Regions from separate parts of the Nonomuraea sp. NPDC047897 genome, predicted to be linked through region 1. Evidence: riboswitches for the same ligand, from Rfam matches in the RefSeq annotation. Region 1 holds a riboswitch; each other region holds the start of a gene.
What was found. Region 1 has a riboswitch for cyclic di-AMP ahead of ACGF0J_RS20110 (CHAP domain-containing protein). Riboswitches for the same ligand answer to the same signal wherever they lie in the genome.

Region 1 (6,894 bases):
CGTAGCCGAAGTTCTCGCCGCCGCCGAAGGTGTGCACGTTGATGGTGACCGGCTCGGCCGCGGAGCCGCTCTGCGTGGCCGTCTGCGTGTCGCCTCCGCCGCCGCTGCAGGCGGCGACGGCCGCCAGCGCGGTGAGCGCGACGCCGGTCACAACAAAGCGCTTGTGGTTCGTCATTCCGTACCCCTCTTGGGTGTGGAGGTGGGAGGTGCACCGCGGCCTGCCGCGGCGTGGGGGACATCCTTGGGAGCGCTCCCACAAAGAGTGCCCGCGTGCGGTGCGGGCGTCAACGTCCCGAAACGGAACCGTTACCTCGACGGTGCTTTCCCGGCGGAGAAACGGGTTTAGGGTGCCAAAAGCCGCTAAGCGGTATCTGGGAGCGCTCCCATCTCATCCGCACCGTTCGTGCCCAAGCCGGGCAGGTGTGCCGGTGATGGGACCCGGAAAACGGCGAGTGCGCGCCCCTGGGGTCGGGGCGCGCACTCGCCGTGCGGTGTGTTCCGGTACGGCCGCGGCAGGCGGTGTGTCCGGTACGGCCGCGGCAGGTCAGCCGGCGTACTCGGGGTAGCCGTAGCCCACGACCTGCGACTTGGGCCGGACGCGCTCCTCCACGCGGCCGTTGCCCGTGTTGCCCTCGATCGTGGAGATGGTGCCGTTGCCGTTGTCCTTGACCACGAATCCGACGTGCCTGATCGAGCTCAGGGTCTTGCCGCCGCTCCAGGAGAAGAAGACCACGGCGCCGGGCTTGGCCGCGTTGCCCCAGCGCTTGTTGGCGACGAACCACTTGGCGTGCGCCACGGTCCAGGCGTCCCAGCCGACCTGCGGGCGGGCGCCGAGCTGCTCACCCACCCAGGAGACGAACATCGCGCACCACGGCGCGTTGAGGTAGCCCTTGCGGCTGCCGCCGTCGCGGCGGATGGTCTCCAGCGCGCGCCGGGAGTTTGCGTACCACTGCTGGAACTTGGTGCCGCCGCCGTAGGCGTTCTCCGAGGTGCCGACCTGGGCCTTGGCCAGTTGCAGGAGCTGGGAGGCGGTCACATTGATCTTGTTGGCCTGCTGGGTCTGCGGGGCTGAGGCGGCCTTGGCGGCCTGCGGGGCCTGCTCGGGGACGTCGGCGGCGGCGGGGGAGGCCAGGCCGAGGGAGGCCGTGAGGGAGAGGGCGGCGCCGGCTCCGGCGCTCAGGAGGGCGGCCTTCCGGGCATGGTGAAGACGGTTGATGGCCATCGAGCGGGGATACTCCTTGCTTCCATGCCGCTTACCGGGTTAGCTGACGGGTTCGGGCGTGGAAGCTGCCCTACGGCACTGACGTGCCGATTCACCCCAAAGGACGTGGGTCCCCGGTTCCGCGCGTGGCGGATTCAGCGGTCACAGGGGGGTCCTGTGATGCGTCGATCTTTGCGATGGTCCGGCTATGCACCGGCCGAAACCGGACGTATGCCGTGAATGCCCCATAAGGTAATGCATCGGGCAAGCAGTGCACAATAGGGCAAAGCTCCGACATTGGGCTCACCAAGACGCGGCGGGCGACGCGTCCTCGGACGCCATCCGCCCCAGCGCGCGAGTCCGGACTGCCGTCCGGCGGTCGGCGGGTCAGGAGATCTGCGCGCGGGCCTCGGCCAGCAGCCGCGCCATGGCGACGCTTTCGTCGAGCGGCATCACGGGGCTCTCCGTCCGCCCCTCGGCCAGGGCGTCCCGCACCTCGCGGACCTCGCCGGCGTAGCCGTTGTCGGCCGGGTCCAGCTCGTGCACCTCGGGTTCCATCGACGGCCCGGTCAGCACCATCCGCTTCGGCGCCCAGAACGGCGCCTGGATGTCGGCGCGCATCCCGGTGCCGACCACGTACGCGCTGTTGGGGAGGGAGCCGCGCAGCGACACCTCGACCAGGGCACGCCGTCCGCCGGGGTAGACCAGCAGCCCGGCCGCCTCCGCGTCCACCCCGGACGGCGCCAGCGAGCCGGTCATGGACAGCCGCGCGGGTCGGCCGAGCAGCAGCTGCGCCAGCCCGAACGGGTAGATGCCCAGGTCGAGCAGCGCCCCGCCGCCCAGCTCCGGCGCCCAGAGCCGATGCGCCGGGTCGTACGGCGAGGAGAAGCCGAACGAGGCGTGCACCGAGCGGATCTCGCCGAAGCGCGGGTCGGTCGCCACCCGCCGGATCAGCGGGTTGAAGCGCATCCACATCGCTTCCATCAGGAAGATCCCGGCCTCGCGGGCCAGGCGCACCATCCGTTCGGTGTCGGCCACCGAAGCGGCCAGCGGCTTCTCGCACAGCACCGCCTTGCCGTGGGCGATGGCCGCCTCGGCCACCTCCAGGTGCTGGGCGTGCGGGGTGGCCACGTAGACGGCGTCCACCGCGGGGTCGGCGCACAGCTCCGCGTAGGAGCCGTAGGCGGACTCGGCCTTCAGGGCGTCGGCCAGCGCCCTCGCCCGGGTCAGATCGCGGGAGCCGACGGCCGCCACTCGCATCCCGGGCTCCGCGGCGATGACCGCTCCCACGGTCCGCGCTATGCCACCGGTCGCCGCGATGCCCCATGCGAGATCTTTCACGGCAAGGGATCCTATCGACCCTCAACGCCCAAAAGACACCTATAACACCATTTGCCTCGCCGGTGTGCCGGGTGGGCGCGGAGACTACTGTTCACGCGTCGTTCCCGGCGACGTAAGGCGGCCGGGTTAGCTTGTGGCGCACCGGCTCCAGCCGGGACGACCGGCGAAGGGAGCAGCGTGCGCGAGCGGGCGTCGGCCTGGGTCGAGTCACCCCTTCAACTGCTCTGCGCCGTCGAGGCCCACCACGCCGGGCTCCTCGGACCCTCGACGGTCGTCGTGCCGCGCGCCGGGCAGCGCGCGCTCAAGGCGACGCGCCGGGAGCTGCGCCGCATGACCCTCCCGCGAGGGCTGGAGCTGGCCGAGCCGGCCGAGCGCCTGCCGCGCCGGGTGGACGCCGCCGGCGACGCGTTCTCCGGCCGGGTACAGCTCCGCTGGCTGACCGCCGGCCCGCGCCGCCTGGTCGTCGTCGACGACGGGCTGGCCACCCTCCGGCTGCTGGAACTGCTCGCCGCCGGCCCGTACCGGCCCCTGCTGCGGGCGCGCGCCCGGCCCGGCCCCGCCCGCGCGGCGCTCGGGCTGGCCGCCGCCCTCCGCCTGCGCGCGAGCAGCGTGACGGTCTTCACCGCGCTGCCGGTCCCGGCGGAGCTGGAGACGGCCGTCCGCCGCGCCGGAGCCGACCTCGTCCGCCACGACTTCGCCTGGCTGCGAGCCCAGCCGCCCGGTCCCGGGCCGGCCGAGCGGACCGTCGTGCTCGGCACCGCGCTGGTCCGCAACGGCCTCGTGCACCGCGACCGCTACCTGCGCTGGCTGACGGACCTGGCCGGCGAGGAGCCGCTCGCCTACTACCCGCACCGGCGTGAGGACCCCGTGGACGTGGCTCTGATCCGGGAACGGCCCGGCATCACCGTGCACGACGGCGGCGCCCCGGCCGAGCTGACGCTGCGCGGCCTGGACGCGGGGCAGCGGGTGCTCAGCCTGCCGTCGACGGCCATCACCTCGCTGCGCGTGCTCCTCGGGTCGCGCGGCGTCGCGGTGGAACCGGTCGAGGTGCCGGACGACTGGTGGACCAGCAGGGCGGCGCCCGCCCTGCGTTCGCATCTGACGGGAGTCACCGGGTGAGGGTTCTGGCGGTCGCCGACTCCGACTCGTACCTGAAATGGGCCGCCGGCCTGCTCGCCGACCTGCCGCCGGGCTGCACGACACGGCTCGCGGTGATCCGCACGCCGATCGCCCCCTCGCCGGGCCAGATCGCCGCCGCCCTGAGCGGCGCGCCGGCCACCCAGCCGCCGCCGCAGGTGCTGTCGGCGCGCGCCCTGCGGCGCACGGCGGAGCGGATGCGGCCCGACGTCGTGCTCGTGTCCTGCACCGGCCCCGTCGTGGACGTGCTGGTCGCCGACGTGCTGGACGGGCTGCGCCCGCGGCCGGTGTTCGTCACCGGCCTGCCCGGCATCTCGGTGCCCGCGACGGAGAAGGCGTGGCTGTTCCGCAGCGGCTGCGACCTGTTCGTGGTGCACAGCCGGCGGGAGGTCGCCGAGTTCGCCGGGATCGCGGCACGGCTCGGCGGGGGAGGGGCGATCGGCCTGGCGAGGCTGCCGTTCCTGCGCCCGCGCGGCGGCCAGACCGCCCGCCCCGACGGCGGCGGCGACCGAGTGGTGTTCGCCACCCAGGCCAAGGTGCCGCGGCGGCGCGAGGAGCGCGAACGCGTCCTGCACGCCCTGGCACGGCTGGCCGGCGACCGGCCGGACCTCGACGTGGTGGTGAAGCTGCGCGCCTGGGAGGACGAGCGGCAGACCCACAACGAGCGCCACCACTACCGGCGGCTCTGGCGCGAGCTGGGCGAGCCGGGCAAGCTCACGTTCGAGACGGGGCCGATGCACGAGCAGCTCGCGCGGGCCGCCGGGTTCGTCACCGTCAGCTCGACGGCCGCGCTGGAGGCGATCGCGCAGGGCGTGCCGTCACTGGTGCTCGCCGACTTCGGCGTGAGCGCCGAGATGATCAACCTGGTGTTCGAGGGGTCCGGCCTGCTCGGCACGCTCGACGACCTGGCGGGCGGCGCGTTCCGCACCGCCGACGCCGGCTGGTGCGCGGCCAACTACTTCCACCCGGCCGGCGGCGACGACTGGACGGACCGGCTCGCCGCCCTCGTGGCGGACCCCGCCGGGCGGCCCCGCTCCCTGCTGGACGGACCCGACCACGCCGCCGCCCGGCGCCGCGCCCGCCTCCGCGTCGAGGTGCCGCCGGACCTGCTCCGCGCCGGCTACCTCGCCAAACGCCGCATGCGCCGCTACCTGCGCGCGCTCACCTGACCCGCCCCCGGCCGTGCCACCGGGCACCGTCACGAGCGGTGCCGTCACGAGCGGTGCCGTCACGAGCTGCACCCTCACGAGCGGTGCCGTCGGGAGCGGTGCCGGTTACAGGGCGGCGCGGAGCTTGCGGCGCAGGCGGGTGAGGGCGGTGGGGCGGGGGGCCAGGCCCAGTGTCTCCAGGCGCTTGCGCTTGAAATAGCGCGGGTCGAAGGAGGCCACCCCCTCCGGCCGCAGCTCCGGGTACGCGTCGGCCTGCATGCAGTAGCCCACCCCCCGCACCAGCGCCGCCAGGTCGGCCGCGGGCGGGTCGCGCAGCTCGCCGTCCGCCGACAGCCGGGGCAGCAGCGCGTCCACGATCGTCACGGGCACCCGGTTGCTGTTCTCGTACGGCGTGAGCCGCTCCAGCACCAGCTCCGTCCCGTACGAGGCCACCGGCAGCCCGAAGTACCGCCGGGCGGTCACCAGCCCGGTCGAGAAGCACCCGGCCACCAGGCGCGGTCGCGACGCGTCGAAGCACACCTCGGCCGGCACGCTCTCGCCGACCACCTCCAGTCGCACACCGAGCCGTTCGGCAGCGGCGCGCAGCAGGCGGGTGTGGCCGCGCCCGGCGGCGGGGTGCGGCTTGAAGACGACCGTCGCGTGCCCGCGGGCGGCCAGCGCGCGCAGCATCGTCTCGTGCAGCTCCGCCTCCTCCTCGGGCGTGACGATGCCGAGCGACGACAGGTACTGTCCCAGGATCATCGCCTCCCCGTCCGGCAGGTCCGGCGAGGTGGCGGCCACCTCCCGGACGACCTTCAGGAACGCCGCCTCCGGCAGCGCCTCGGCGGGCACCCCGTACTCGCCGAGCAGCAGCGGCGTCAGGCCGGGCACCAGGTCCAGGTGGAGCAGGCGGGTGATCCGGCGGAAGATCTCGGCGGGCAGCGGGTCCCGGGTCGGGCCGTAGCTCATCAGCCCGTCGGAGTAGACGGTGATCGGGCAGTCGCGCACCAGCCCGGCGATCGTCCGCGCGGGCGGCACCGCGATGGACTCCAGCACCAGCTCGTCCACCCGGCCGAGCCCGAGGTGGCCGTGGACCAGCCGCTCCAGCATCGGCACCTCGATCACCCGCGCCCGCCAGTCGGCCGGGTGCAGCGGCGCGATCAGCTCGTTCCACGAGTGGATCTCGTCGAAACGGGAGCGCAGCGCCGCGAACCCGGGTGTCCGGTCGAGCGGCACGGTCACCTCGGGGACCGCGGAGTTCGTCGAGACGATGAGGACGCGCCGGCCGCCGGCGCCGAAGCGGCCGTCGTCGATCGCGGCGGCCAGCGACATCGCGCCGAACAGCGTCGAGGCGTAGCAGACCGTGGTCCCGCCGCGCCCAGCGGCGGCGCTCGCGCGCCCAGCGGCGGTGTTCGCGTGTGGTGTCGCGGTGTTCGCGTGTGGCGCGGCGGTGTTCTCGTGTCGTCCCGGCGTGGCGGCGGGGTCGGGTCCGGTCACGGGTCCTCCCGGTCGCGGCCCGGCCGGGACCGGTACCGCACGTGTGGGCTGGGGGGCAGATCAGGCAGGAGCGCCCGCAGCGCGGTCTCACGTTCGGCGGACATGCCCGCCAGCGCCTCGACGACGAGCTCCGGCGGCAGGCCGCGCACCATGGAGGCGCCGCGCTCCTCGAAGCGGGCCCGCAGCCGCGGCGTGAACCGGTCGGCGAGCCGCAGGTGGTGGGCGAGCAGCGAGCAGAAGTTGCGCACCGCCTTGGGCCGGAACTCCTCCTCGACGTCCTTGAACACCAGCTCGAACGCGTCGAAGAAGTGCAGTTGCCGCTCGTCGCCCACCTGCGTCAGCGACCCGGCCACCTGCCGCCGGTAGAAGACCCCGGCCAGCGACACCACGGCGAACGTGGCCGCCTCCTGGTGCAGCCGCCAGATCCACGGCCGGTCCTCGGCGGTGTGCAGCGAGCCGGGGAAGCGCAGCAGGTCGTGCAGCGAGCGGCGGTAGACGCCCGCCCAGGCGTACGGGTAGTCGACCATGGTCCGCACCCCGGCGGGCAGGATCGCCTGCCGGGGGTCGAGC
Region 2 (6,894 bases), on a different contig from region 1:
CCGGGGCAGCCACGCCCACCGGGCGTTGCCCGCGAGGTGGTCGCCGCCGGGCACCATCAGATGCTCGCCCCGCACGGCCTGCCGGGCCAGCGGCTCGCCGTTGACCACGCCCGGGATGACGTCGTGCTCGCCGTCCACGACGAGCAGCGGCTGCCGGATGAGCGGCGCGACGCCGGACAGGTCCACCTGGCCGGCGAACTCCCGGGCGGCGGCCTCGTCCCCCGCGCGCAGGGTGAGCGTGGCGGTGACGAACGGCGGCAGCTCGTCCCAGGTCAGCGCGTACGGGCCGCTGACGGTGACGCCGGCCAGCAGCCGCGGCTCGTGGGCGAGGGACAGCGCGCCGTAGAAGCCGCCCAGGCTGAGCGCGACGAGCCCGAGCGCTGACGTGTCGAGGTCCGGGCGGTCGCCCACGACGTCGATCGCCTCGCTGACCACGCGGTGGTAGCCGGCGAGCGGCGCGGTGCCGGGGGCCAGCTCGCCCTGTCCCGGCCCGTCGAGGGCGAGGACGGCCAGGCCCCGGGCCAGCAGGCAGTCGGCCACCGAGACGAACTCCTCCTTGCCGGAGTCCATGCCGGGCACCACGAGCACCAGCGGCGGCCGGGCGGGGCCGGAGGGGCGGCGCAGCACACCGGTGAACGAGCCGCCGGACACCCGCTCGGCCGTGGGGTCGAGGTGGGCGAGGGCGCGGCGCATGCAGTCGGCGGCGGCGGCGTGCCCGGTGCGGTCCGGGTGCGGCAGGACGGTGGCGAAGTGGAACCACAGGGCCGCGTCGCGGTAGCCCTCGCCGGCCGACCTGACGTGGCCGGCCGCCTCGGCGGACCGCGCGGCGTCCCGCCGTTCCCGCGCGGTCCGGGCGAACGCCTCCGGCCAGGCGCGCAGCGTGTCCAGCGAGCCGGTCACCAGGTCGTACAGGTGCGGGTCGAGTCCCGCCGAGACGGCGCGTGAGCGCGTGCCGGCGGCGAAACCCGGCAGGACGTCGGGGGAGTCGAGGAAGGAGCCGGTCGAGCGCGCGCCCTCGTCGCCGGATCGCCGGGCCGTGGCCGGGCCGATGCCGCCGGTCGCTCCGGTGATCAACGCGACCTTGCCGTCGAATCGTGTCATGAGGCGATCCTGCGGGCTCCGCGCGGGGACACCCAGACGCGGCTCAACCTAGGTGTGGCACCACCAGGATCATCCCCGGCGGGATCATCGGCGGGACCGCCGGGTCAGCCCGCCTGGACCAGGTGGACGCCGTGCATCAGCCGCTCCAGCCGGGCCCGGGTGGCGGTGCCGGGCTTGGGGTCGTGCAGGAGCAGCCGGTGGTCGGGGTGGCCGGGCAGCGGCAGCCCGGTGAACTCGAACACCAGCTCACCCACCTCAGGATGGGTGATCACCTTGTCGCCCTGGGACACCTCGCCCACCTCGTGCCTGGCCCACAGTGCGGCGAAGTCGGGGCTCGCCGCGCACAGCTCCGCCGACAGCCGGGCGAACTCGGGGTCGTCGGGGTGTCTGGCCGCGTCGGCGCGGAACTGGCTCACCACGTCGGGCGCCACCTGCGCCCAGTGGTCGAAGGAGGCGCGGTGGCGGGCGCTGGTGAAGAACGCGGCGAGACAGTTGGTGTCCTGCTCGGAGTAGCCGAACACGGCACGGGCCGCGTCGTTGAGCGCGGCGAAGTTCCAGTGCCGGTCGAGGACGTAGGCCGGGCGGGGCGACCACGCGTCGAGCAGCCGGTGCAACCGTGGTCCCAGGGGGGCGTCGCCGGCGGGGGCGGGCGGCGGGTTGAGCCCGGCGAGCAGGTAGAGGTGGCTGCGCTCGGCCTCGGTCAGCCGCAGCGCGCCGCTGATCGCGTCGAGCACGCCGCCGGACACCTGGATGTCGCGCCCCTGCTCCAGCCACGTGTACCAGGAGACGCCGACGCCGGCGAGGACAGCGACCTCCTCCCGGCGCAGGCCGGGCGTGCGCCGGCGGCCGCCGCCGGGCATCCCGACCTGCTCGGGTGAGAGCCGCGCCCGCCGGATGCGCAGGAAGTCGCGGAGCTCTTCTCTACGTCGCCGGGCGCCGGTGGACTGCGGGGAGGCCATGGCCCCACGATAGCCGTGGGCCGCCCGGGCGGCGGTGAGCCTGGTTTGGCGTGAGCCCACGGCGGTACGTCGTGGGGAAGGGGGGAACCATGAGGAAGATCATCGCTTTCGGGCTCGGGACCCTGTCCGCCCTCACCCTGTCGACCTTCACCGTGTTCGCCGGCCCCGCCCAGGGGGACGCCTCCCAGCAGGAGGTGAGCGAACGGCAGTACCGGATCCTGCTGGCCCAGTGCCGCTACGCGGACGCTCCGGCCGTGCGGCAGAGGTGCCGGGCCACGGTGCGGGCCAACTACCGCGTCGGCCGCGCCGACCCGGACCTGAACTGCCGCACCTACTCCGGCGTGACCGTGTGCGGCGTGCTGCCCCTCAGCGCCGCGGAGCAGGCCTGTGTCGACGACTCGGTGGCCGCCGGCCTGTCGCGCCGCCGCGCCGAGGTGGAGTGCTACGTGCTCGACTGACCACGGGCCGGGCCGCCCCTACGTCCGCGCCGTGCAGGTGAGACGGGGCTCGGGCTGGTAGACCGTGTGGAAGCGCTGCTTCCTGACGGTCTTCCCGCCCTTCTTGAAGATCCGCCACACGTCGATGGCGAAGCCCTGCACGCCCTCCATCGGCAGGCAGTCGGGCCCGGAGTCCTTCATCTTGCGGAAGCCCTTGACGTTGTAGCGGCCCGAGCTCTCCGACTCGATGTCCCACCGCTTCGTGCTCCAGAAGTCCACGGTGATCGACGTGTCGGTGTACGACGTCTTGATCAGCACTCCGTGCCGGGAGTCGTTGCGCCAGCGGAAGTCCGGCTGCGGGAAGGAGACCGTCGACTCGCGGCCCGCCGGGTAGCGGGAGATGTAGTACTGGTGCGGCGTGTGCTGCACGTCCTCGAACCCGCCGAAGAACACCGCGTTGAACATCGTGGTGGCGAACTGCGACACGCCGCCGCCGACGTCGTTGACGAACCGGCCGTTCATGATCATCGGTGCTTCGACGAAGCCGCGCGCCCGGTCGCGCCGGCCGACCAGCCCGTTCAGGGAGAAGGTCTCGCCCGGCATGACCAGGTGGCCGTCCACGATGTCGGCGATCCGGTGGATGTTGGTGACGCGCGGCGCGCAGCACGGGTGGTGGGTGGTGTAGGAGCCGACCTTCTGCCGCACGCCGAGCCGCTTGGCCTTGGCGGTGGTGAGGTCGGGCTGGGCCTGGACGACCGGCACCGTCACCGCGCGCTCGCCGCTCCCGAGGGCGGTGGCGACGGCCTTGGCCAGCCCGTCGGGGTCGATGTCGCGGCCGGCGCGGCTCGGCACCACCTGCGGCTTGCCCTGGGCGATCCGGAACGCGGCGTTCCTGGGGCGCTGCTCCTCGGCGACGAGGTCATCGCGCAGGTCGTCCGCCAGCGTGGAGGCGTCGAACGCGGGCCGCATCCCGCCCCGCCCGTCGGGGACGAACCGCAGGCGGGACGCGAGCTGGGTGCGTGACAGGCTGGCCCGCTCGTCGCCGGCCGTCAGCGTCAGCGGCGCGGCCACCGCGGTCCGTGCGGTGGCAGCGGCGATCTCGCGCACCTTCGCGGCGGGCACCGACGGCGGCGTCGTGCGGACCGGCAGCGTGACCTTGTCGCGGCGGGCGAGGAACGCCTCGCGGATCGCCTGCGCGGCCGCCGCCCGGTCGAGGGCGCGGCCGGCCCTCGGCAGCGTCACCTGCGGCTCCAGCCCGCGGTAGGCGATGGCGCCCTCTCTCGGCTCGCGGTCGATCTTCTTGGCGAGGGCGGCGATCCGCCTGCCCAGCAGGTCGCCGTCCACCTCGACCGCGGGCGGGACCGTGCGGGTACCGAACAGCGAGCGGGCGATCCCGGCCGGGGTGGTGTGGCCGTCCATGGCCCGGGCCACCGTCGCGCCCGCGTCGAGGGTCATGCCGAGGTCCTTGGGCTTCATGGTGACGGTGCGGCCGGCGGCCTCGACCTTCAGCGGCCCCGGCCGGCCGAACTCCTCCTCCAGCCTGGCGCGGGCGGCCTCGGGGGAGAGCCCGCTGATGTCGACGCCGCCCGCGTCGGTGCCGGGCGGCACCTCGCCGGCCAGGGCCAGCGTGGGCATGCCGTACGCCAGCAGGAGGACGGCGAGGATCGCGGCGGCCGCCGCGGCGACGCGGCCTCGGTTGGTGCTGAGGATGCGCTTCATCGTGGGGGCGACCTCGTTCGGGGAGTCGGACGTCCGGCCAGTGTGCCACGGTGCCGATCGGCTCCCGGGCGTCTTTACCCAACGGGGGGAACTGCACCTTCAAACCACTTTCGCCAGGGGAAGTAGGTAAAAACTTCCGCGCTGAACCGCAGGTGGAGCGGGGGGTTCCGAGGTGTGCACCCGGACTTCGCTTGCACCGCTCTATACGCTTCGCTTACGTTTGGGGACACCGAGGCACACGTCCGGCACGTCAGTACCTCCGCCGGGTGATGCCTCGTTCAAACGCCGAGACCGCGTACGCACCGCCTGCATGACAGATCCGCAGGGGGCGGCGCGGCCGCCGAATCCGCGACAGATCGCGGAACCGGGGACCCAATCTCTCATGGGGTGAATCGGCACGCCCGCCACGAGCGGCGTGCCGTAGGGCACTTCCAGGCCCGAATCCGTCAGCTAACCCGGTAGGCGGCATGGAAGCAAGGAGTAAACCCCAGTATGACCATGCGTGACCTCTCCCGTGCCATCGTGCCCACGGACCTCCCGCGGCTGGCCGTCGGCCTCACGATCGCGGCCGGTGCCGTGTTCGGCGCCGTCCCGGCCATGGCCGGCCAGCCGGCCGTCGCGGAGTCGGGCCAGCCGGCCGCCCCGCAGGCGCAGGAGCAGCCGAAGACGGTCGCCGCGGCCTACCACCGGCCGCTGACCGCCGATGCCCTGCTGAAGGTGGCGGAGTCGCAGGTCGGTGTCACGGAGAACGCCGCCGGCGGTGGCACCCCCTTCCACAGCTGGTACATGTCCTCGCCGCGGGCCGCCGAGACCGTCGCCCGTGACGGTGGCAACATCGGCGCCTACGCCAACGCGCCGTGGTGCGCGATGTTCGTCTCGTGGGTCGGCGAGAAGGCCGGCGCCCGCCCCTCGGTCGGCTGGGACGCCTACACGGTGACCTACGCCAAGTGGTTCAAGGCCAACAACCGCTGGGGCTCCACGCCCAAGCCGGGCGCGGTCGTCTTCTTCGACTGGGACGGCAGCAGGAGCATCACCGCGATCGACCACGTCGGCCTGGTCAAGAAGGACAACGGCGACGGCACGATCAGCACCATCGAGGGCAACACCGGCAACGGCAAGGTCGAGCGCCGGGTGCGGCCCACCTCGCAGGTGGCCGGGTACGGCTACCCCGTCCTGCAGGGCTGACAGCCCCCTCCCACCCCCCACCCCTCACGGACGAGGCCCCCGGGCCGAGCAGAGACGTGGACGGGCCGGCGCGTCCGGCCCGCGCGTCCGGCCCGCGCGTAAGGCCATGGTTGACATCTCCTTCAGATAGCTGCACTATCTAGTAACTAGATAGCTCAACTATCCATTAAGGAGCGTCATGCAGTTCCCCCTCGTCCTCCTGGTCGCCCTGCTCACCTTCCGCGGCCTCGGGGCGCTCGGCGTCACAAGGTTCGCCTCGTGGCCGGCCAGCGCCGCCCACGCGCTCGCCGTCATGCTCCTCATGACCGCGTCCGCGCACTTCGTCCCCGAGAGCGTCACGGTCATGCCCAACCACGCCGACCTCGTCCGGATGGTGCCGCCGTTCGTGCCCTTCCCCGGCGTCATGGTCTACCTGACCGGAGTGTTCGAACTGCTCGGCGCCGTCGGACTGGTCGTCGCGGGCACCCGCCGCCTCGCCGCGTTGGCCCTGGTGGCGCTGTTCGTCATGCTGCTCCCCGCCAACGTCTACGCGGCCCTCGCCGACGTGCCGTTCGCCGGCGGCGAGGTGACCCCGCTGTGGCTGCGCGTCCCCGAGCAGATCCTCTACATCGCCTTCGCCCTCTGGAGCGCCACCCGCGCCGCCGCCAAGGGGCGGCCCGCCCGTGACGCCGCGGGGCCCGCCCGTCAGCCGACGATGATCCGCTCCTCGGGAAGCTGATAGCGGCGCGTCCGGTCCTTCAACGCCAGCGCCGACCCCAACGTCAGCGGGCCGGTCCTGCCGATGAACATGAGCACCACGAGCAGCACGTGACCGGCCGGCCCCACACTGGCGGTGATGCCGGTCGACAGTCCCACCGTGCCGAACGCCGACACCACCTCGAACAGCACCTGGTCCAGCCCGTGCGGCGTGAGGACCATCAGCAGGTAGGTGGCGACCGCCACCATGGCCACGCTCAGCAGCGCGATGGCGATGGCCTGACGCTGCACGCCCTGCGGCAGGCGGCGGTGCCCGATGTTCACGTCCGACTCGCCGCGCATCTCCGCCCAGATGACGAACGCCAGCAGCCCGAACGTGGTGATCTTGATGCCGCCGGCGGTGCCCGCGCTGCCGCCGCCGACGAACATCAGCAGGTCGGTCACCAGCCAGCTCGACGGATACATGTCGGCGATGTTCAGGCTGTTGAATCCGCCCGAGCGCGGCATCACGGCGGTGACGAACGCCGCCAGCAGCTTGCCCGAGTCGTCCAGCGCCCCCAGCGTCTTCGGATTACGCCACTCCGTCAGCAGGAACACCAGCGTGCCCGCCACCAGCAGCAGCGCCGTCACGCCCAGCGTGATCCTGGTCAGCACCGACCAGTGGCTCGGCCGCCGCCACGACCTGAACAACTCGAACACCACCGGGAAGCCCAGCCCACCGACGATCACAGCCCCCGCGATCGGCAGGCAGACCCACGGGTCGGTGACGAACCCCATGAGGTTGTCGGACCACAGCA
Region 3 (6,894 bases), on a different contig from region 1:
GCAAGTTCACCGAGACCATGCTCGGCACGGGCCCGATGGGCGCGTTCTTCCGCCGCACCACGTCCGCCTCCACCCTGTACGCGCTGGTCGCGAGCGGGGAGATGAGCGACGAGGGCGCCCTGCGCTCCGCCCTCGCGCACGCGCCCCGCGCGTTCCTGCTGCACCGCTAGGACGGCCGCCGGGACGGGCCCCCGAGCGGGCGAGGACGCATCAGCCGCGCGCGGACGGGAACGCCCCGAGGGCACGGACACCGAGGGCACGGACGGCCGAGCACTCACGGACAAGGAGGAGCAGTCATGACCACACCGCGCAGCGGCGATCCGGAGATCGATCGCATGCTCGCCCAGCTCGCCGAGCAGACGGAGTTGCTGGAGGAGGTGGGCCGCGGCCTGGAGGCGGCGCGGGGGCACGGAGAGGCGGCGGACGGCCTGGTGCGGGTGGAGGTGCTGCCCAGCGGCGGGCTCGCCGCTGTGCGCATCGCCCCCCGCGCGATGCGGCTCGGGTCCGAGGAACTGGCCGAGGCGATCATGGAGGCGGCCCGGCAGGCCGAGGAGGACGTCACCGGCCAGACCCTCGCCGTCACCCAGCGGCTCCTCGCCGAGCCGGAGGGCCGCTGAGCCCCGGGGGAGGCGCGCCCGGCTCGTGGCGAGCCCGCCGGCCCCGCGCGTCCTCGGTGGACACGCCGGAATCACCCGGTTTCGCGTCACGTGCGGGACCATGCGAAGCTGTGGATGTCCCCAACACCAGGAGGTCCTCATGGCCGAAACACCGGAGCCGGAAGTCAGCGAAACTCCCGAGGACGAGATGAAGCGCAAGTTCCGCGAGGCGCTGGAGCGCAAGCGCGGCCAGCAGGCCGGCGCGGGCGCGGGTGGCAGGGGCGCCGACGCTTCGAAGATCCACGGGGCGCACGGTCCGGCCGCCAGCAAGCGTTCCTTCCGGCGTAAGAGCGGTGGCTGAGGCACACCACACCCAGGGGCACGGCATGCCGTGCCCCCTTTTTCTTTGCCGTCTTAGGTAGATCTTCGCCCGATTCATGGCCTTACCTTTGCCTATGTCCGATTTGCACGCTAGAGTCATGCGCGTTACCGGTCAGTGACCAGCCCTTCACCAGGAAGAGGCGGCTGACCGGCGCCGAATCCCGCACGGCGGGAACCGGGGACCCATCTCCTGGGGTGAATCCGACCACCACGCGTCGGTAGGGCATCTCCACGCCCGAACCCGTCAGCTAACCCGGTAGGCGAGATGGAGAGGACACCTTCCCAGATGCACTACCGCGTATCCCCCGACTGCGTAGCGTCATCCGCCGCCTGCTGAGCGGCCCCCACCACAGACCTTTTCCGCGCTCCCGCGCGTAGCGACCGTTCGGCCCCTGCCCGGCTACGCCCTGCTGTGCGAGCGCGACTCTCCCGTTGCCCAGGTAAAGGACTTCACCGCTTCATGTCTCCCCGTTTCGGCATGCGTTCCCTCGCTCTGCTCACCGCCACCGTGGCCGGCTCGCTGACGATCGGCGGCACCGCCGCCCACGCCGATGTGCCCGAGGACCGGCAGGTCCTGCTCAAGGGCTCCACCACCGCCTCCTACTTCTGGGACGACGCCTCCGGCCGCGCTGGTGACACCGGCCTGCCGGCCAGTGGCAAGCCGATGCAGAAGGGGATGGCCGCCAGCCCGAGCTGGCCGCTGCTGACCGAGGGCTACGTCGTCTACAAGGGCAAGAAGATGCCCTTCTTCGTCGGCGACCGCGGTCCCGGCGAGCCGTCCAACCGCGGCATCATGCTGGACCTCGACGGCAAGACGTTCGCCGAGCTGACCGGCGGCACCTTCAACACCAACACGCTGCACGTCAACGGCAACGGCGGCATGGGCCACATCAAGATCGAGTACGTCATCACCAAGTGGGGCAAGGGTCCCGGCAAGAAGAACCACCCGGTGCCGTTCGCGACCCGCGCCTACGCCCGGGTGGACAACAACCCGGCCAAGCCGCCGCAGGTCCTGGCCAAGAAGAAGGCGCCCGCCACGCAGACCGTGTCGGAGAAGGCCGGCGCCGCCGAGCAGCGGGCCACCGCCGGCAGCACCCTCCAGGTCGCCCCCGCCGCGCACGTCACCACCTCGGCGGCCGCCCAGCCGGCGGCCGAGAACTCCGACGGCAGCGCGGCCGGCGTGGCCGCGGCCGTCGCCCTGGCCGCGATCGGCGGCGGCGCCGTCGTGGGCCGCGACCGCCTCCGCAAGCTGGTCCGCCGCTGATCCGACCCCCTCACGGCAGCGGTCCGTCACGAGGGCGTCCCCGCACCGGGGACGCCCTCGCGGCGTTCACCGCCGCGAGAGCGTCGACGCGGGCCTCGGACGGGCCGCGACGGGCCCCTCGGGGCGGGTCACCCGGGCTCGTCCGGGAGCACCGCCTTCTCGTCGGGCTTGTGGACCAGCACGTTCGCGATGTACGACTTCACGGCCGCGGGCAGCCCCACGTCGCCGCCCGCCGCCTCCGACAGGTACCACCGGTGGTCCAGCACCTCGTGGAAGAGCTGGGCGGGCTCCAGCTTGCCGCGCAGCTCGGCGGGCAGCGCCGCGACCGTCGGCTGGAAGACCTCGGCCAGCCACCGGTGCGCCACGATCGCCTCGTCCTCGTGCCGGAGCCCCTTGGCCACCCGGAACCCGTCGAGGTCGTTGAGCAGCCGCCGCGCCTGGTTCTCCTCCACGTCCAGCCCGGTCAGGCGGAGCAGCCGCCGCTGGTGGTGCCCGGCGTCGACCACCTTGGGCCGGACGATGAGCCGCCCGGTGCCGACCTTGCGCCGCACCATCATCTCGGCCACGTCGAACCCCAGCAGGTTGAGCCGCCTGATCCGCTGCTCCACCCGGTGCCAGTCGACCTCCTCGATGATCTCGTCCTGGGTGATCTCGGCCCACAGCCGGTGGTAGCGGGCGACGATGTCCTCGGCGGTCTCCATCGGGTCCACCGAGGGGTGCAGCAGCCCGCCGGCCTCCAGGTCGAGCATCTCGCCGAAGATGTTGGTGTGGGCGTTGTCGATGTCGCCCAGCCGCTGCCCCTCGCTGATCATGGGGTGCATCTCGCCGGTCTCCGCGTCCACCAGGTACGCGGCGAACGCGCCGGCGTCCCTGCGGAACAGCGTGTTGGACAGCGAGCAGTCGCCCCAGTAGAAACCGTTCAGGTGCAGCCGCACGAGGAGCACGGCCAGGGCGTCCAGCAGGCGGGTCAGCGTGTCGGGCCGCAGCGTGCCCGACATGACGGCCCGGTAGGGGAGCGAGAACTGCAGGTGCCGGGTGATCAGTGCGGCGTCGAGCCCCTCCTCCCGGCCGGTGACGTAGGCGACCGGTTCCACGGCGGGGGCGTCCAGCCTGGCCAGGTCCCACAGAAGCTGGTACTCGCGCTTGGCGTACCGCTCGCTGATCTCCTTGATCGCGTACACCTTGCCCGAGAGCCGGGCGAAGCGCACCACGTGCCGGGAGATGCCACGGGGCAGGTCGACCAGGTGGTGCTGCGGCCATTCGGCCAGCGGGACGTCCCAGGGCAGGCTGAGGAGGTCGGGGTCGCCGAGCGCGCCGGTGATCTGGAGGGGCATGCCCTCAGGATAGGGTGCGGCGGTGGACGAGTTTCTCACGTGGTACTTTTCCGGAAATCCCGTCACTGCCAGCCTGCTCGGGGCGGACGGCTACGACCACACGCTCGGCGACTTCTCCGCCACCGCCTTCACCGCCAGGGTCGGTGAGCAGCAGCGCTGGCTCGCTCGGCTCTCCCGGCTGGAGGCCGCCACGCCGGACGACGCGATCGACCGGGACCTCGTGCTGGCGCAGCTACGGGGCTGGCTGGCGCCGGCGTCCTGGCCCGAGTGGCGCCGCGACCCGGCCGCGTACCTGTCGCCGATCTTCGCCGCCATGTTCACGCCGTTCCAGCAGCGGCTCAAGCCGGAGCCGGAGCTGGTGGCCGCCGCGATCTCCCGGCTGGCCGAGGTCCCCGGCGTGCTGGCCGCCTGCCGCGCCAATCTCGACCCCGACCTCGCCGCGCCGCTGCTCGTCGAACGCGGGCTCGGCCAGGCCCGCACCGGGCGGCAGTTCCTCACTGTGACCGTGCCGTCGATGGTGGGCGACGAGGGCCTGCGGGCCAAGCTGGCCGCTGCCGCCGAGCCCGCCGGCCAGGCCTTCGACGAGCTGGTCGCGTTCCTGGAGGGCTTCCGCTGCGGCGGCACCTGGCGGATGGGGGAGAGCCTCTACTCCACGCTGCTGCGCGAGCGCGAGCTGCTCGGCTACGGCGCGGCCGAACTGCACGAGAAGGGCAAGGCCGCCTGGGCCGAGCTGGACGAGCGCATGCGCGAGGTCGCCGTGCGCGTCAACGGCACCGGCGACTGGCGGGCCGCGATGGAGTCGCTGATGGACGACCATCCGCCGACGCTCGCGGCCATGCGCGAGGAGTACGAGGCCGAGACGCTGCGGGCCCGCGCCTTCGTCCGTGACCGCGACCTGGTCACCTTCCCGGAGGGGGACGAGTGCCTGGTGCTGCCGTCGGCGGAGTTCATCAGGCCGATCCTGGCCGTGGCCCACTACCTGGCGCCGCCGCCGTTGACCGGCTCGCGCACCGGCGTCTTCTTCGTGCCGTACACGCCGGACGGCTTCACCGAGGAGCAGGTGCGCCAGCGCCTGCGCACCAACTCCCGCGCCCAGATGCCGTCGATCGCCGTGCACGAGGCCTATCCCGGCCACCACTGGCACCTGTCGCACATGGCCGGCAACCCGCGGACCGTGCGCAAGGTGTTCCGCACGCCGTACTTCACCGAGGGCTGGGCCCTCTACGTCGAGAAGATGCTGCACGAGCAGGGCTACTTCGACACCCCGGCCACGGAGCTGGCCCACCTCGACTGCCGGATCTTCCGGGCCGCCCGGATGGTGGTGGACACGGCGCTGCACTGCGACGACATGTCGATCGAGGAGGCCGAGCACTTCATGGCCACGAAGGCGTCGCTGACGCCCGGCACGGCCAAGGGCGAGGTGAACCGCTACTGCGCCTGGCCCACCCAAGCGCCGTCCTACCTGACCGGGGCCATTGAGATCGACCGCATCCGGGAGTCGTACGGCGGATCGCTGAAGTCGTTCCACGACCTGATCGCGGGCTCCGGCGGACTCCCGCTCGGCCTGGCCGAGCAGGCCGTCGCGGGAAGGTAGCGGGTCAGGACGAGGCCCGGCGAGGGAAGGTAGCGGATCAGGACGAGGCCCGGCGAGGGAAGGCGGGCGGGTTGAGCGCCCGCTCGACCACCGCGTCGAGCTGCTCGCCGGTGAGGACGGTCGGCGCGCCCACGCCGAGCCCCCGCACGTAGACCTCGCACAGCCACTCCAGCAGGCGGGTGGCCTCGAACGCCTCCTCCAGCGTGGCGCCGACGGTCACGCCGCCGTGGTTGGCCATCAGCGCCGCCTTCCGGCCCGCCAGCGCCTCCCGGACGTTCGCCGCCAGCTCGGGCGTGCCGTAGGTGGCGTACGGGGCCACCCGGACCGCCCCGCCGAGCAGCAGCGCGTTGTAGTGCACGGGCGGCAGCTCGGTCATCGTCGTGGCCACCACCGTGCCGAACACCGAGTGCGTGTGGACCACCGCGCCCGCGCCGGTCGCCGCGTAGACCGCCAGGTGCATGGGGGTCTCCGAGGACGGCTGCAGGTCCCCTTCGACCAGGTGGCCCTCGACGTCCACGATGGGGCACATCTGCGGGGTCAGCCGGTCGAGCGCCGCGCCCGCCGGCGTGACGGCGACGAGGTCGCCCTCGCGCACGCTCAGATTGCCCGAGCTGCCGATCACCAGGCCCAGCTCGACGGCGCGCCTGCCGTACGCGCACAGCTGCTCGCGGAGGCTCATGACCGGCAATGTAGTCGGTCGTCCGAAATACATCAACGCTCGGCTGGCAGGCTTCGCTCGCCCGCCGCCAGGCGGTCATCGCCCAGTGCTTGCGGTGTCAGGACGGAGTCGGGAGGGCCCTGCGCCAGGAGCCGTCCTCCGTCGAGGAGGAGGCAGTGGTCGGCACGCATGGCGAGGTCCAGGTCGTGCGTGGCGTGGACGACCGTGACGCCCCGCGCCTTCTCGCGGTCGAGAGCGGCGACGATGTGCTGCCTGGCGTTGGCGTCCACCCCGGTCGTCGGCTCGTCCAGCAGGAGCAGGTCGGGCTGCTGGGCGAGCCCCTGGGCGACGAGGACGCGCTGGCGCTGTCCGCCTGACAGCGTGCCCAGCCGGCGCGGGGCCAGGTCTGCGACGTCCAGCACGGTCATGCAGGCGTCGACGATCGCCCAGTCGTCCGGCCTGAGCCGCCGCCACGGACCACGCAGGGCCCAGCGCCCCATCGCGACCGTGTCCCGGGCTGTGATCGGCAGGGAGTCGGAGACGGCGTCACGCTGGACCACGAAGCCGGGGCGGCCGGTGGTCGGACGCCCGACCGCGCCGCCTGACAGGCGCACGGTCCCGGCGAGCACGCCCAGCAGCGTCGACTTGCCGGATCCGTTCGGTCCGACGACGGCGGTCACGCCGGCGCGCGGCAACCTCGCCGAGAGCCTGTGCAGGACCGTCCTGCGGCCGTAGCCCGCCGTGACCTCGCGGATCACGACTCCGTCGTCCATCATGAAACCCCCAAGTGAAAGTGACAACGGTTTTCATTGTATGGTCCAGGTCATGGATTGGTTCTTCGACCCCTTTCAGGTGACTTTCGTCCGGCATGCGCTGTGGGCGGGCGTCCTGGTGTCGCTGCTCTGCGCGCTTGCCGGCACCTGGGTGGTGCTGCGCGGCCTGGCCTTCCTCGGCGACGCGATGTCCCACGGCATGCTCCTGGGAGTGGCGGTCGCGGCGATGGCCGGGGTGAACGTCCTGCTCGGCGCGCTGTTGAGTGCGGGCGGGATGGCGTGGGGGGTCAGCGT

Region 2: it holds a riboswitch for cyclic di-AMP, as region 1 does, so the genes downstream of both, ACGF0J_RS27390 (CHAP domain-containing protein) here and ACGF0J_RS20110 (CHAP domain-containing protein) in region 1, are expected to answer to the same signal.
Region 3: it holds a riboswitch for cyclic di-AMP, as region 1 does, so the genes downstream of both, ACGF0J_RS33150 (hypothetical protein) here and ACGF0J_RS20110 (CHAP domain-containing protein) in region 1, are expected to answer to the same signal.

The regions. Positions count from the first base shown of each region.
Region 1 covers NZ_JBIDCC010000008.1:274,016-280,909, forward strand. Annotated here, with positions in the region: gene ACGF0J_RS20105 (ABC transporter substrate-binding protein) at 1-175, opposite strand, end outside; gene ACGF0J_RS20110 (CHAP domain-containing protein) at 545-1,222, opposite strand; cyclic di-AMP (ydaO/yuaA leader) riboswitch at 1,236-1,372, opposite strand; gene ACGF0J_RS20115 (Gfo/Idh/MocA family protein) at 1,589-2,542, opposite strand; gene ACGF0J_RS20120 (hypothetical protein) at 2,720-3,661, shown strand; gene ACGF0J_RS20125 (DUF6716 putative glycosyltransferase) at 3,658-4,848, shown strand; gene ACGF0J_RS20130 (polysialyltransferase family glycosyltransferase) at 4,954-6,324, opposite strand; gene ACGF0J_RS20135 (glycosyltransferase family 2 protein) at 6,321-6,894, opposite strand, start outside.
Region 2 covers NZ_JBIDCC010000013.1:48,306-55,199, reverse strand. Annotated here, with positions in the region: gene ACGF0J_RS27410 (serine aminopeptidase domain-containing protein) at 1-1,101, opposite strand, end outside; gene ACGF0J_RS27405 (helix-turn-helix transcriptional regulator) at 1,206-2,060, opposite strand; gene ACGF0J_RS27400 (hypothetical protein) at 2,150-2,518, shown strand; gene ACGF0J_RS27395 (VanW family protein) at 2,537-4,216, opposite strand; cyclic di-AMP (ydaO/yuaA leader) riboswitch at 4,545-4,696, shown strand; gene ACGF0J_RS27390 (CHAP domain-containing protein) at 4,709-5,401, shown strand; gene ACGF0J_RS27385 (hypothetical protein) at 5,580-6,119, shown strand; gene ACGF0J_RS27380 (TrkH family potassium uptake protein) at 6,086-6,894, opposite strand, start outside.
Region 3 covers NZ_JBIDCC010000019.1:11,748-18,641, forward strand. Annotated here, with positions in the region: gene ACGF0J_RS33135 (hypothetical protein) at 1-170, shown strand, start outside; gene ACGF0J_RS33140 (YbaB/EbfC family nucleoid-associated protein) at 297-617, shown strand; gene ACGF0J_RS33145 (DUF5302 domain-containing protein) at 757-957, shown strand; cyclic di-AMP (ydaO/yuaA leader) riboswitch at 1,120-1,255, shown strand; gene ACGF0J_RS33150 (hypothetical protein) at 1,456-2,241, shown strand; gene ACGF0J_RS33155 (DUF4032 domain-containing protein) at 2,370-3,575, opposite strand; gene ACGF0J_RS33160 (DUF885 domain-containing protein) at 3,598-5,169, shown strand; gene ACGF0J_RS33165 (class II aldolase/adducin family protein) at 5,207-5,848, opposite strand; gene aztA (zinc ABC transporter ATP-binding protein AztA) at 5,881-6,603, opposite strand; gene aztB (zinc ABC transporter permease AztB) at 6,653-6,894, shown strand, end outside.